DNA from 4 places in the Pseudogracilibacillus sp. SO10305 genome. Region 2 is predicted to be linked to each of the others. Evidence: riboswitches for the same ligand, from Rfam matches in the RefSeq annotation. Region 2 holds a riboswitch; each other region holds the start of a gene.
What was found. A riboswitch is a leader RNA that binds a small molecule or an ion and turns the genes downstream of it on or off. The one in region 2 is predicted to bind S-adenosylmethionine.

Region 1: it holds a riboswitch for S-adenosylmethionine, as region 2 does, so the genes downstream of both, SPD45_RS07400 (5-methyltetrahydropteroyltriglutamate--homocysteine S-methyltransferase) here and SPD45_RS03105 (methionine ABC transporter ATP-binding protein) in region 2, are expected to answer to the same signal.
Region 3: it holds a riboswitch for S-adenosylmethionine, as region 2 does, so the genes downstream of both, SPD45_RS04740 (O-acetylhomoserine aminocarboxypropyltransferase/cysteine synthase family protein) here and SPD45_RS03105 (methionine ABC transporter ATP-binding protein) in region 2, are expected to answer to the same signal.
Region 4: it holds a riboswitch for S-adenosylmethionine, as region 2 does, so the genes downstream of both, metK (methionine adenosyltransferase) here and SPD45_RS03105 (methionine ABC transporter ATP-binding protein) in region 2, are expected to answer to the same signal.

The regions. Positions count from the first base shown of each region.
Region 1 is NZ_JAXHDE010000007.1:58,781-62,384, reverse strand. Features, by position in the region: gene SPD45_RS07410 (helix-turn-helix domain-containing protein) at 1-231, shown strand, start outside; partial or broken gene SPD45_RS14395 (hypothetical protein) at 456-575, opposite strand; gene SPD45_RS07405 (disulfide bond formation protein DsbD) at 990-1,388, shown strand; SAM riboswitch class I at 1,854-1,953, shown strand; gene SPD45_RS07400 (5-methyltetrahydropteroyltriglutamate--homocysteine S-methyltransferase) at 2,062-3,171, shown strand; partial or broken gene SPD45_RS07395 (transposase) at 3,397-3,580, shown strand.
Region 2 is NZ_JAXHDE010000002.1:98,125-101,728, reverse strand. Features, by position in the region: gene gcvH (glycine cleavage system protein GcvH) at 1-337, shown strand, start outside; gene SPD45_RS03115 (toprim domain-containing protein) at 428-781, shown strand; gene SPD45_RS03110 (thioredoxin family protein) at 788-1,096, shown strand; SAM riboswitch class I at 1,168-1,276, shown strand; gene SPD45_RS03105 (methionine ABC transporter ATP-binding protein) at 1,359-2,390, shown strand; gene SPD45_RS03100 (methionine ABC transporter permease) at 2,380-3,045, shown strand; gene SPD45_RS03095 (MetQ/NlpA family ABC transporter substrate-binding protein) at 3,061-3,604, shown strand, end outside.
Region 3 is NZ_JAXHDE010000003.1:158,884-162,487, reverse strand. Features, by position in the region: gene SPD45_RS04740 (O-acetylhomoserine aminocarboxypropyltransferase/cysteine synthase family protein) at 1-1,428, opposite strand, end outside; SAM riboswitch class I at 1,542-1,649, opposite strand; gene rarD (EamA family transporter RarD) at 1,701-2,642, opposite strand; gene megL (methionine gamma-lyase) at 2,768-3,604, shown strand, end outside.
Region 4 is NZ_JAXHDE010000027.1:866-4,469, reverse strand. Features, by position in the region: gene metK (methionine adenosyltransferase) at 191-1,393, opposite strand; SAM riboswitch class I at 1,544-1,650, opposite strand; gene SPD45_RS14100 (hypothetical protein) at 1,954-2,091, opposite strand; gene pckA (phosphoenolpyruvate carboxykinase (ATP)) at 2,503-3,604, shown strand, end outside.

The DNA of each region.
Region 1 (3,604 bases), on a different contig from region 2:
CAGATTATTCTTGAGGCAGGGCAATCTGACAAAAAACTAGTGAGCCATACTGGTGAGGAATGCGGTGTAGTGCTGAAGGGTGCCATGACTGTTATTTTAGACCAGGAAGAGCATATCTTGCATGAAGGAGATTCTATTTGTTTTAATAGTCAAATACCACACCGCTTTATTAATCATACTGAAAAACAATCAATTTCAATTTGGTCTATGAATAATCAGCAGCAAAAATAAATCTTGAAAATAGTAATGTTTTTAAAGCAGACATATATTAAGTGACTAGCACCTTTGCTGTAGGTAGTTTAATTCAAGAAGATTGTGGCAAATAAAGTCAAATAACCGTAAATCTGATTAAAAAATCAATATTTTTACGGTTATTTGACATGCGACCTGAAAAGGTACTTTTTTGTAGTTTTGGCTTACAGTCATTCTAGCTGAACACCTTAATAAATTTATCTTCATTTATTAAGGTTCATTTTACATAAATAATATTTGTTATAATACAATTGTTTAAAATCACTATTAATTTTACTAGGTACCAATTGTATTGTTTCCAAGTTATTAAGCACATGCCAGGTATATTTATTATGATGTCACCATTCAGCTACATCATCTATTGTCCATTTTCCATCTGGTATACTCCACATTTAGCCAATTCTTCATCAGCAGTCAAAAGTTTGATACTCTATCATTCGTCATGTTTTCTAATTTTATTACATAGTTCTTGTCGGGGATAAATAACGACTATGCTCCTTCATTACTCCAATCACCTTTATTAATAGGGGATTTTTTACCTTCGATTGATATGTTTATCTAAACAGGAGGCGCTAAGTTTTATATACGTTGTTTGATTACGGACTTACGCTATTACTCTCATTGCGCATAGATGAATTTTGTTATTTAAATGTTTAAAACCTTATGATAACATGTACTTAAGAGTGGATGATGATTCAATAAAGAGATCGTTTCGCGGTATAATTAGGAGTGTTTATATGTGTAAAAAAACTTTTAATGCGCTAGGTTGGATTATACTTTTGGGAATGGGAATTTCATGGATAGTGTTTGGTTATTCTAATTGGTACTTATTATTACTTCCAATTGCTTACATATTCTTTTTAGTGAATGATGGAAGTATTAAAGAGTTAAAGAGGATAAGAAAAATGTCCATATTTCAAGTAATTTTAATGCTGTTTGCATTGGTTGTGTCAGTGGCTATTGTATTTAGTCTTATTCAATTATCTAGTTACTTAATAAATGATGTATTATACCTAACTGGTGGGATAAAAACATTTAGCGAGATTATGGCAATAATTCTATCCTTATACCCTGTTAAAATTACTTTTGGTACTGTGGTTTATAGGGTAGCAAATGATTTGAAAGGTACAGGATAAGGAAGCCTAAACTTTGTAGAATGAAAAATGAATTCTACTTTGTTCAGATAGATAGACTATCTATAAATAAATCAAAGTTCGATAAAACTAAGGGATGTTTTGGTATATTAACGCATATTATCAATTACTTACATTTATGGAAGAAAAAATTGCGTTGCGAAGTGGTGGATGAATGTGTTCTAGTAACTGTGTAAAGAGTTTTAACTAATTTAGCTAATCAACGTCTGAAGTTAAATTTACCAAAATCAAGTGAGTCGTTATTGAAAAATATTTTATAGAAATGATTATTACTTGTAAATATTTTTATACTTGTTATGGGTCTTGTATTTCTTTTCAGAAATGACGAGGAAGTAGAGCGTTTATAAAATATATAAGTATATGTCTAAATTACAAAAAACAAGTAATTAATTGACTTCTTCAAATAAATAATGTATTCTAAATATTAACATTTTAAATAATATAGTTTTCTTATCAAGAGAGGTGGAGGGACTGGCCCTTTGAAGCCTCGGCAACAGACTGTTTTGTACTGTGCCAATTCCAGAGCAAGAATGCTTGAAGATAAGAAGAGTGAAAAACTACAGAAATGTATCCTCTTCTTGATTCGAGAAGGGGTTTTTTGATGTTAAAAACCTTGAAGAACAAATAACGAAAACAAACAAAAGGAGAATAGGAAATGTCAATTACTTTAACAAGAGCACCGTTCAAGGCAGATCATGTAGGAAGTTTGCTACGAACAGATACGATTCATCAAGCTAGAAAGGACTTTCAAGATGGAAGCATTTCAGCAGATCAATTATATGATATTGAAACAGAAGAGATTAAACGCATAGTCGATAAGCAGATAGAAGTTGGACTTTCAGCAGTTACAGACGGAGAGTTTAGACGTAGATTTTGGCATACAGACTTTTTAGAGCATCTAAACGGTGTAGAAGGATATGTGCCAGAGACTGGATATATCTTTAATGAAAATGAAGAAACGGAAAGATATGATGTACGTAATATTGGAAAAATCTCATTTAACCACGATCATCCACATATTAAAGACTTTAAATTATTCAACAAAATAGTGGATGGACGTGCTGTTGCTAAGCAAACCATTCCAAGCCCAAATCAGTTATTTAACCAAGGGATTCGTAATGAAACAATTTATCCGGATATTGAAGAGTATGCAGAGGATGTTATTCAAACATATCGTGATGCAATACAAGCATTTTATGATGCGGGTGTTCGTTACCTTCAGTTTGATGATGTTTATATTGCCGGTCTGTCGTCACCAGACATTCCATTTAATGATGGAAAATATCCAAGAGAGTATTTGATTGAACTTGCATTAAAGGTTGTGAATGAAGTACTGGAAGGTAAACCAGAAGATTTATATGTTACAACACATCTTTGCCGTGGTAACTATAGATCGAATTGGGCATTTGAAGGTAGCTATGGATTAATTGCACCTACGTTATTTGCCAAAGAAAAAGTAGATGGATTTTTCTTGGAGTATGACGATGATCGCTCAGGTGATTTTAAACCACTTGATTATATTCCGAACGGAGGTCCGCAAGTGGTGCTTGGTTTATTTACTTCTAAAACGGGAGAGTTAGAAGATAAAGCATTAATAAAAGCGCGTATCGAAGAAGCGGCACAATTTATTCCACGAGAACAAATCTGCCTTAGTCCTCAATGTGGATTTGCCTCGACTCATCATGGAAACAAATTGACAGAGGAAGAGCAATGGGAAAAGTTAAAATATATTGTTGACATTGCAAAAGAAGAATTAGGTTATTAAACTATTTTTCAATAAAAAAATAATGAACCTGTGAAAAAAGTCTATTTGGGGTTATCTACCAAATAGGCTTTTGTGCATTTGAAAACCCCTAGTTCTGCCGGGGGTTCTAAATAGCTTTTAGCGTGGTATTAAAAATACCTCTTTCTCTTGTAAGATGAAGATAGTTTCCCGACCACCATATTTTTAACAGAAGGAGACAATCCTAGTGTAGGATAAGAAAAGACATTGTGGAGATGTAAGTATCGTATTGTAATTGATCCAAAATACAGACGACAAATTATTTATGGAAAATACAAAAAGAACATAGGAGAAATTATCAGAAGTCTTTATGATAGAAAAAATGTAGAAATTCATGAAGTAAATGCTTGTAGGTATTCCACCAAAATTAAGTGTCTCTCAATTTATGGGTTAGAGTTGCCTAATGATTGTTGAT
Region 2 (3,604 bases):
ACGAGAAGAAGGAAGCGATATTCGTGTCGGGCTTACTAAATTTGCCTTAGAAGAATTAGGAGACATCGTATTTGCGGAACTTCCAGAAATTGGTACGGAAATTGAAATGAACGAACCATTCGGAAGCGTAGAATCTGTGAAAACAGTATCGGAATTATATGCACCGGTTAGTGGTCGTGTAGTGGAAATTAACGGAGCACTACAAGATAACCCTGAAACAGTAAATGAGTCTCCTTATGACCAAGGATGGTTCATCGTCATCGAACCGACAAAGGACGAGCAGTTAGACGAGTTACTTTCAGCAGACGAATACGAAGCATTAATTTCAGCAGAATAATGGAAAAGCTATTCAACGATGGGCGGACAAAACACATCGTGAATAGCTTTTTGTTTTAAAAAGGTGCAATGAAAAGGATGCAATGATAAAATGAAAATAATTATTGTTGAAGGAAAACAAGATAAAAAACGGCTCGAAACGATTATCGATGGCCGTGATGACGTACAAATTTTATGTACATTCGGAACATTTAGTATTGAAAAATTTGATGAAATGCTTGAAACGTATGATTTAGACAATCATCTTGTTTATATTTTCGTTGATGAGGATCGTCCAGGGAAACAACTTAGAAAAAAGTTGAACGAAGAATTGCCTCATGCTGAAAATATGTATATTCCAGAAGAACATATTGAAGTTGAAGCAGCACCATACAATATTCTCGCAACAGAACTCGTCAAATTTCATATTCGAATTAACCCGATATATTTATTAAAAGATTGGTGAGAAAACATGCAAGAGATCAAACAATTACCATTAACGAAGGATGGTTTCCTTTTTATTCATACCCCCTTTTGTGGGACGTGTCATGTCGCAAGAAGTTTTTTACAAAAAATTGAAACAACACATAAAGAGGAAATTTTTCTAGAGATGAATGGCTCCCTATTTCCAGAATTCATGCAAGAGAATAAAATTGAAAGTGTACCGTGTTTACTCATTGTGAAAGATGGGGAAATAAAGGAGAAAATTTATACGTTTCATTCGGTTGCAAACATATATCATTATGTGTTTGAGTATAAACCTGAGTTATTTTCTAGGTAATATGCATTATCGTTGACAAAGATAACAAGGACTGATAAGATTCAATATAATAACCAATTGAATATAATTAACTCTTATGAAGAGCAACGGAGGGACTGGCCCTGTGAAGTTGCGGCAACCTTCAATTCTGAATTGAAAGGTGCTAAATCCTGCAAAGCACACCGCTTTGAGAAATGAGAGAACGTGAAGATATATAATCTTTTTGTTCTCTAGAGCAAAGAGATTTTTTTATTGGAATAAAAAGAAAAGGAGGGTACACATTTTGATTTCGATCAAAAATTTAAAGAAAACATTCACGATTGACAATCGGCCGATCAAGGCAGTTGATGATTTAACATTGGATATCGAAACTGGTGAAATATTCGGTGTGATTGGATATAGTGGGGCTGGAAAAAGTACGTTCGTTCGCTTACTAAATCGCCTTGAAGAACCGACAGCAGGAACTATTACAATTGATGGCGAGAGCATGACCGAATTAAATGCGAAAAATCTTCGTACAGCAAGACAAGATATCGGAATGATTTTCCAACATTTTAATTTATTATGGTCACGAACGACGGAAGATAATATTGCCTTCCCTCTCGAAATCGCTGGTGTGCCAAAAGCAGAAAGAGAAAAAAGAGTAAAAGAACTCATTCAATTAGTTGGATTAGAAGGTAGAGAAAAAGCGTATCCATCCCAACTTAGTGGGGGACAAAAACAACGTGTCGGAATCGCAAGGGCACTCGCGAATAATCCGAAAGTGTTATTGTGTGATGAAGCGACATCTGCACTTGACCCGGAAACGACGAACTCTATTTTAAATTTACTCGTAGATATTAACGAGAAACTCGGTTTGACGATTATTTTAATTACCCATGAAATGAACGTTATTCGAAAAATTTGTCACCGTGTTGCAGTGATGGAACATGGGAAAATTGTGGAACAAGGGAATGTGTATGACGTTTTCACGAATCCACAACATGGGGTGACACAACGATTCATTGGAGAGGTTGTGGAAGAGGGCCGGGAAGATGATACATTGGATGAAGTATTGGAGGAAGTAGAACGAAAAGGAAAAGTTCTTCGATTACGATTCCAAGGTACAGCAACAAATGATGCTCTTATTAGTGAAATTGCGAAAAACTACGATACTCAAGTTAATATTTTACATGGTAAAATTACGAAAACGACATACGGTACGGTTGGTTCACTTGCAATTCAATTAATCGGAGAGAAAACTGAAATAGAGAAAGTTGAAGCTTTTGTTGAAGCTTCCTCGGTAACAGTGGAGGTAATTCGCGATGACACTTGATTTTTCAAAACTTGATACGAGCCAATTGCTTGAAGCTACATATGAAACGTTTTACATGACAATCATCGCACTTATTGGAACTTTTATTTTAGGATTATTGCTTGGTCTATTACTTTATTTAACAGACAAAGATGGTCTATGGGAAAATAAAATATTAAATTTTATCATTGCGACATTTGTTAACGTCTTTCGTGCTATCCCATTCATCATTTTAATTTTATTATTGTTTCCATTAACGAGACTTTTAATTGGAACGATTCGGGGACCGAATGCAGCACTCCCGGCTTTAATTTTAGGAGCGGCACCATTTTACGGTCGTTTAGTGGAAATTGCATTAAAGGAAGTGAATAAAGGTGTTATTGAGGCAGCGAAAGCGATGGGATCAACGACGAGACGTATCATTTTTAAAGTGTTAATCCCAGAATCAATGCCAGCACTTATTTCAGGTATTACCGTTACAGCGATTGCATTAATTGGATACACCGCAATGGCTGGAGCGATCGGAGCAGGTGGACTAGGGAGTTATGCATATTATGCAGGATTCCAACGAAGAATTTTTGAAATTGTCCTCGTCTGTTCAATCATTATAGTAATTGTCGTTTTTATTTTCCAATTCATTGGAGATTTTATATCTAAAAAAATTGATAAAAGGTAAAGGGGAGAATGTTTCATGAGAAAGGTTTTAGCTTTATTCGCATTAATTTCAATTTTAGTTTTAGCGGCATGTGGTGGAGGAAACAATGACAACGCAAGTAGTAACAACGCAGGTAATAACGATGGGAACGCAGAAGAAGTGACAATTAAAGTAGGAGCTTCAAGTGTGCCACACGCGGAGATTTTAGAAGAAGCGGCACCAATTTTGGCTGAAGAAGGTATTACGTTAGAAATCGAACCATATGAAGATTACGTCTTACCAAATGATGACTTAGCAAGTGGTGATTTAGATGCGAACTATTTCCAACATATTCCTTATTTAGAACAAACTATTGAAGATACAGGATACGAGTTAACACATATCGGTGGAATCCATATTGAACCAATTGCGGCATATTCAAAATCTATTGATTCAATCGATAATATTAAAGATGGAACAGAAGTTGTATTAAGTAATTCTGTAGCTGACCATGGCCGTGTGTTACAATTATTCGAAGCAAACGAATTAATTACATTAAAAGACGGAGTAGAAGAAGGTAAGGCTGAGTTAGATGATATCG
Region 3 (3,604 bases), on a different contig from region 2:
TAATGGACGTAATTCATTTGCTTTTTCTAATAGCGCATCTGAACCTTGAACTGCAATTGTTTTTGCGCGTAGTCCTTCTGAACGATCAAATGGTGAATTCGTTACCCAATCAATTGCTGCATTGTTTGTCGTTTCAAGCACTGTTTCACCTGTTGCTTGTTCGATTGCGCGATCTAATGTAGCTAAAATGTCGTCAATTGCTTCGATACCGATAGAAAGACGAACAAGATCTTCTGTTACACCACTTTTTGCAAGGTCTGCTTCATTCAATTGTTGGTGTGTTGTAGAAGCTGGGTGGATAATTAATGACTTCGCGTCACCTACGTTCGCAACATGAGACCATAGTTCAATGTGGTCGATCAATGTTTTACCGGCTTCTAGACCACCTTTAATACCGAATGTAATAACAGATCCATATCCATATTCAAAATATTTATGTGCCAATTCATGTGATGGATGATCGTCAAATCCAGGGAAGTTCACCCATGTTACACCAGGATGATCCTTTAGGAAATTAGCGACTTTTATCGCGTTTTCACTATGACGTTCTAAGCGAACATGTAAAGTTTCTAATCCTTGTGTTAATAAAAATGCGTTATGTGGGCTAATTGCTGCTCCTGTGTCACGTAATAATTGAACACGAATCCGAAGTGCAAATGCAACTGGACCTAAATCAGCGAAGCGAACACCACCATAGCTTTCGTCCGGTTCTGTAAATCCAGGGAATTTATCGCTATCCCAGTTGAAACGTCCGCCGTCGACAATGATTCCACCAATCGATGTCCCATGTCCACCAATCCATTTTGTTGCAGAATGTACGACAATATCTGCTCCCCATTTTAATGGTTTCGCAAATTTTGGAGCGAAAGTGTTATCAATGATTAATGGAATGCCGTGTTCGTGTGCAATATTTGCTACAGTTTCAACATCAAATACATTTAAACTAGGGTTCGTAATGGTTTCTCCAAAAACGGCTTTTGTTTTATCTGTAATAGCATTTCGAATCGCCTCCGGATCTGTCCCATCGACAATTTTTACAGTAATTCCGAAACGTGGCAATGTATGAATGAATAGGTTATATGTTCCACCATATAAATTACTATCTGCTACAATTTCATCGCCTGCACTTGCAACATTTAAAATCGCATATGTAATTGCAGCCATCCCTGAAGCAACTGCCACTGCCGCTGTTCCATCTTCTAATTGTGCGACACGTTGTTCAAAAGCGTCTGTCGTAGGGTTCATTAAACGTGTATAAATATTACCAGCTTCTGCTAACGCAAATAAGTTGCGCGCATGGTCTGTATCGTTAAATACGTAAGAAGTTGTTTGATAGATTGGTAGTGCACGAGAACCTGTTGTAGGATCTGGCTCCTGACCTGCATGAAGTAAAATTGTTTCATCTTTCTGAAAATTGAATGTTGACATGTAAAACTCCTCCTTAAAATTTTGAACTTATTGTATTCCATTTGAGAAGGCGATGATATAAAAACCCTCTTCTACATGATTGTAAGAAGAGGGTATCATTATGTATTATCCCCCTCTTATCTTCCAGAATATCATCTGTAGGATTTGGCACCGTTAAAAGCAAACGCTTTAAGGTTGCTGGACTTCACAGGGCCTATTCCCTCCGTCCGTCTTGATAAGAGATGTGTCGATGAAATTAGTATCCATTATACATGTTTGTAAATCAATGTCAATTAATTTGTGAATTTTCTAACTTTATTGACTTTTAATGTAGAAGATACAAATAAAATTAGCGCAATCCAAATACATGTAAACGTCACGAAATGTGCAGACGTAAATGGCTCATCATAAAGAAATACTCCGAGTATCAGCATAATTGTCGGTGCGATATATTGTAAAATTCCTGCTAAGGACAAAGGAATGTATGCGACTGCATAGCCGAACAATAATAGTGGGACGGCTGTAGCGATCCCGGAGATGAGTAATAATCCTGTATCTGTCCATGATGTACTTGCTGCAAATCCTAAATCTACACCAACAAACGTGAATAAGTAAATGAGTGCAATTGGAGTTAATAGTAACGTCTCCACTGTTAATGAATATGCTGAATCTAGCTTAACAGCCTTTTTAAACAACCCATATAAACCAAACGAGAGTGCTAATGCAATAGAAATCCAAGGAAAGACACCATATGATATCGTTAAATATAATACGCCAAAACTTGCGAATAATAATGCAACTTTTTGTGCTGGATATAATGCCTCTTTTAAAAATAGGACACCTAATACGATGCTTAATAAAGGATTCATATAATAACCTAAACTTGCTTGAATGACGAAATTATTATGTACAGCCCAAATGTAAATGAGCCAGTTTGCGCTTATCACAATAGATGCTAATGTAATGTAGAGCATTTTTTGCTTATCTTTTAATAGTGTTGTACATAATGAGAAAAAGGAACGTAATTTGCCTGTGAAGAATAAATATCCGACCATAAAGAGACAAGACCAAATGATGCGATTCGCTAAAATGACATCTGGTTCATATATGTCTAATAGTTTCCAATAGATTGGGAAAAATCCCCATAAAATATATGTAATAATGCCTAGCATAATGCCTGTTTTCATGTTTTTATTGTCCATTTCCTGCCTCACTTCACTGATGTTTTCTCCCATCATTTTACGCCTATGTTCTAGCTGTTGGCAATTGTTCCGACTTTTTCATCCATTCATGCATGGTCAAACAGAATTATCAGAAAGTTTGTTATACTAGAGTTACATAAATAAGAGGAGGAACGGGCATGAAAAAATTTGAAACGATGTCCATTCATGATGGATATGATGCAAAACAATTGCTAGGTAGTGTTTCAGTGCCAATTTTTCAAACGTCTACATTTGAATTTCAGTCTGCTGAACATGGGGAGAAAAGCTTTAGTGGAGAAGCAGACGGGCATATTTATACACGAATTGGGAATCCGACTGTAGATGTATTAGAAAAAAGGATGGCAGTGTTAGAAGGTGGCGAGCGTGCATTAGCATTCGGTTCGGGAATGGGCGCCATATCTGCTGTACTCATTGCACTTACAAAAGCAAATGATCATATTTTATGTTCGAATGGTTTGTACGGTTGTACATTCGGCTTATTAAAAATGATGGAAGAGAAGTATGGAATGGATGTCGAATTAACAGATTTTGCATCAGAGGAAAAAATTCGCCATGCCATAAAAGAAAATACGGCAGTTATTTATATTGAAACGCCTATTAATCCGACGATGCAATTAATCGATTTAACATTGATTAGCAACATTGCAAAAGAATACGATATACCTGTCGTTGTAGATAATACATTTTCAACCCCTTATTTACAACGTCCGATAGAGCTTGGGTGTGACATCGTTGTACATAGTGCGACAAAATATTTAAATGGGCACGGAGATGTCATTGCTGGAATTGCCGTCGGAAAAGAAGAGATGATGAATGACATTGCAAGTACGACACGTAAAGATATTGGTGCTGTATTAGCGCCATTTGATGCATGGCTTCTATTAAGAGGACTGAAAACATTGCCATTACGGATGGATCGTCATTGTGATAACGCGGAAAAAATTGCAGCTAAATTGCAAACACATCCGAATGTA
Region 4 (3,604 bases), on a different contig from region 2:
TACGACAAGCATTACATCCGTCGTGAACGTCATTATTTTACAATTGTTCACGATATTGTTTCATCTTATGAATGAATAGGTTTTCACCTAACATAAGATGAACTTTTCGACTTGCTTTCACTTCTTACTATACAACTTTTATCCATATAAACAAAAAATGGATGACATGTATATCATCCATTTTTCCATTTTATTTATTCGCAATTTCGACAGCAGATTGTCTCAATGCTTCTGCTTTATCTAAGTTTTCCCAAGGAAGGGTGACATCACGGCGACCGAAATGTCCATATGCAGCTGTGTCACGGTATATCGGACGACGTAAATCTAACATATGAATAATGCCGCGTGGACTTAAGTTGAAATTTTCACGAACAACATCAACTAAAATTTCCTCCGACACTTTTCCAGTACCGAATGTATCAATCGCAATCGATACAGGCTGTGCCACTCCAATAGCATACGCTAATTGAACTTCACATTTTTCTGCTAAATGTGCTGCCACAATATTTTTCGCAACATAACGTGCAGCATATGCTGCAGAGCGGTCCACTTTTGTCGCATCTTTACCTGAAAATGCTCCCCCACCATGACGAGCATATCCACCGTACGTATCGACGATAATTTTACGGCCTGTTAATCCGGCATCCCCTTGTGGTCCACCGATCACGAAACGACCAGATGGGTTAATATAATATTTCGTGTTTTCATCTAATAAGAAACTCGGAACGATCGGTTTAATAATATGTTCCTGTACATCTTTTTGGATCTGTTCTAATGTAACATCTTCCTTATGTTGAGTAGACACGACGATAGCATCGACACGAACAGGTTTATCGTGTTCATCATATTCTACCGTTACTTGTGTTTTACCATCAGGCAGTAAATATGGTAATGTATGGTCTTTACGAACATCTGTTAAACGTTTAGCTATGCGGTGCGCTAAATAAATCGGCAATGGCATTAAGTCTTCTGTTTCATCACATGCATATCCGAACATCAATCCTTGGTCTCCTGCGCCAATTTCCGATTCATCTGCCTCCCCTTCACGTGTTTCTAATGCAACATCTACTCCACCTGCAATATCAGGTGACTGCTCATCAATAGCAGTTAATACAGCACATGTTTCAGCATCAAATCCGTAACGAGAATCGGTATATCCAATTTCTTTTACGGTTTTACGAACGATGGATGGGATATCGACATATACATTCGTCGTAATTTCACCCGAAACTAACACTAACCCTGTTGTGACTGTCGTTTCACATGCAACACGTGCATTCGGGTCCCTTTTTAAAATTTCATCTAAAATTGCATCCGAGATTTGGTCACTCATTTTATCCGGATGTCCTTCCGTTACTGATTCTGATGTGAATAAACGGCGATTCTTTGTCATTATAATAAGCCTCCTATATATATTACACGGAGCTCTACTCGATAGAGATCATAGGGAACGAGATGACTCGTTCGTTTTTCATAAATAATGAAATTCATGAAAAAATCCTTTCCTATATAAATGAGGAAAGGATATCGTTTCTGCCTTTCACTCTTATTGTTCAAGGAAAATCCTTGCATCAGGTAAGCACCTTTTCACATACTTGTGAGGTTGCTGGGCTTCACAGGGTCTGTCCCTCCACCAACTCCTAATAAGAGAGTCCGTTGTTTATTACATATGAAATATTTTCCGAGAAACACCTCTATATGTATACTATAATGGCTAGTCTATATGATAATACGTGAAATGTCAATCGATTAAATAAGAAGAAATACAACCCTCTATATTCATACTATACCCCCGATATTTTGATAATTACGAGTTCCTTTTCTCTTCTTTCAAAAGTTTTTTCAAATATATGGACATTTTGGATCTGTACCAATTCATTCCATCGTTTCACCCATTCCAATAAATATCATCGCCGATATAATCTTACTGACAACAGTAGTGAGAAAAACACTTTAAGAAAACTCTGTTCGAGTGAAAGCACCCACTTCTTTTTCCGTCGTCGCAATCCAATCATCAATTAAAATACCTACTATAATAACCGCCACTCCAAACCCAATAAAACCATGAACTGATCTATTATTTTTTCTCAATATGAACGCGACTCCTTCTTTTATATAACACTTTTTCAATAAACATTCTGAACAACGAAGCATCATTAATTTTATCCTATTACGCATAAGACGAAACAGTTCTTACTCTTTCTTGCTACCCTGTTTTCTTATCCTTTATTTGAGGCTAAAATGTTAGTTCAAGTATTGATATGATTATGTTAAAATAGATTTACTGTAATGAAACAAAGTTTTTGTGATTTTCTTCACAAAATTGTAATACATTCTAAAAACGTTATTGCACCAACGTTTTTAGGTATTTAAACTTTTGTTTTATTATAATAAATCAACATTTTCTAATAGTTTTATTACATTAGTATGGACTAATTCGTTTAATGTGTTATACTATATTCAGATTTTAAAGTACACGAGAAAAAAGGATGGATTAATTCAATGAATACGACAGCTAGGTCAACTGTATCACAAGAAATTTTACAAAATGACAATGTTCAGAACAATTTATCTGTACCAGGATTAGTTGAAAAGATTTTATCACGTAATGAAGGTGTATTAACTGCAACTGGAGCAGTTCAAGCAACTACTGGAAAATACACTGGTCGTTCACCAAAGGACCGTTTCATTGTTCGTGATGACGTTTCTGAAAATTTAGTAGATTGGGGCGAAGTAAACAAACCAATCGATGAGGCATCATTCCAAAAATTATTCGATAAAGTTGTAAATCACTTAAAAAATAAAGATGAAGTTTTCTCCTTTAAAGGATTCGCTGGAGCAGACGAAAAATATCGTTTACCAGTGGAAGTTGTAAACGAATATGCATGGCATAACCTTTTTGCCCGTCAGTTATTCATTACACCAACAAAAGAAGAGTTAGCAGCACATGAGGCTGGCTTTACAGTTCTTTCTGCTCCGACATTAGAAGCAGACCCTCAAGAAGATGGAACGAATTCTGAAACGTTTATCGTTATTTCATTCAAAGAGCGTGTCGTATTAATCGGTGGAACAGAATATGCTGGAGAAATTAAAAAATCTATTTTCTCTGTGATGAACTACTTATTACCACAACAAAACATTTTATCTATGCACTGTTCAGCAAACGTTGGTGAAGAAGGTGATGTTGCTTTATTTTTCGGTTTATCAGGAACAGGAAAAACAACATTATCAGCTGACCCTTACCGTAAATTAATCGGTGATGATGAACATGGATGGAGTCCAAACGGTGTATTCAACATTGAAGGTGGTTGTTACGCAAAATGTGTTGATTTAACACGTGAAAAAGAACCACAAATTTTCGATGCTATTCGTTTCGGTTCCGTATTAGAAAACGTCGTACTTGATGATCATAGTCGTGAACCTGATTACTCAGACGTTTCATTAACAGAAAACACAAGAGCTGCATACCCGTTAGAGAACATTGACAACATCATCGTTCCAAGTGTTGCAGGTCATCCAAATACAATTATTTTCTTAACTGCAGATGCATCAGGTACATTACCTCCAATCAGTAAGTTAACGAAAGAACAAGCAATGTACCACT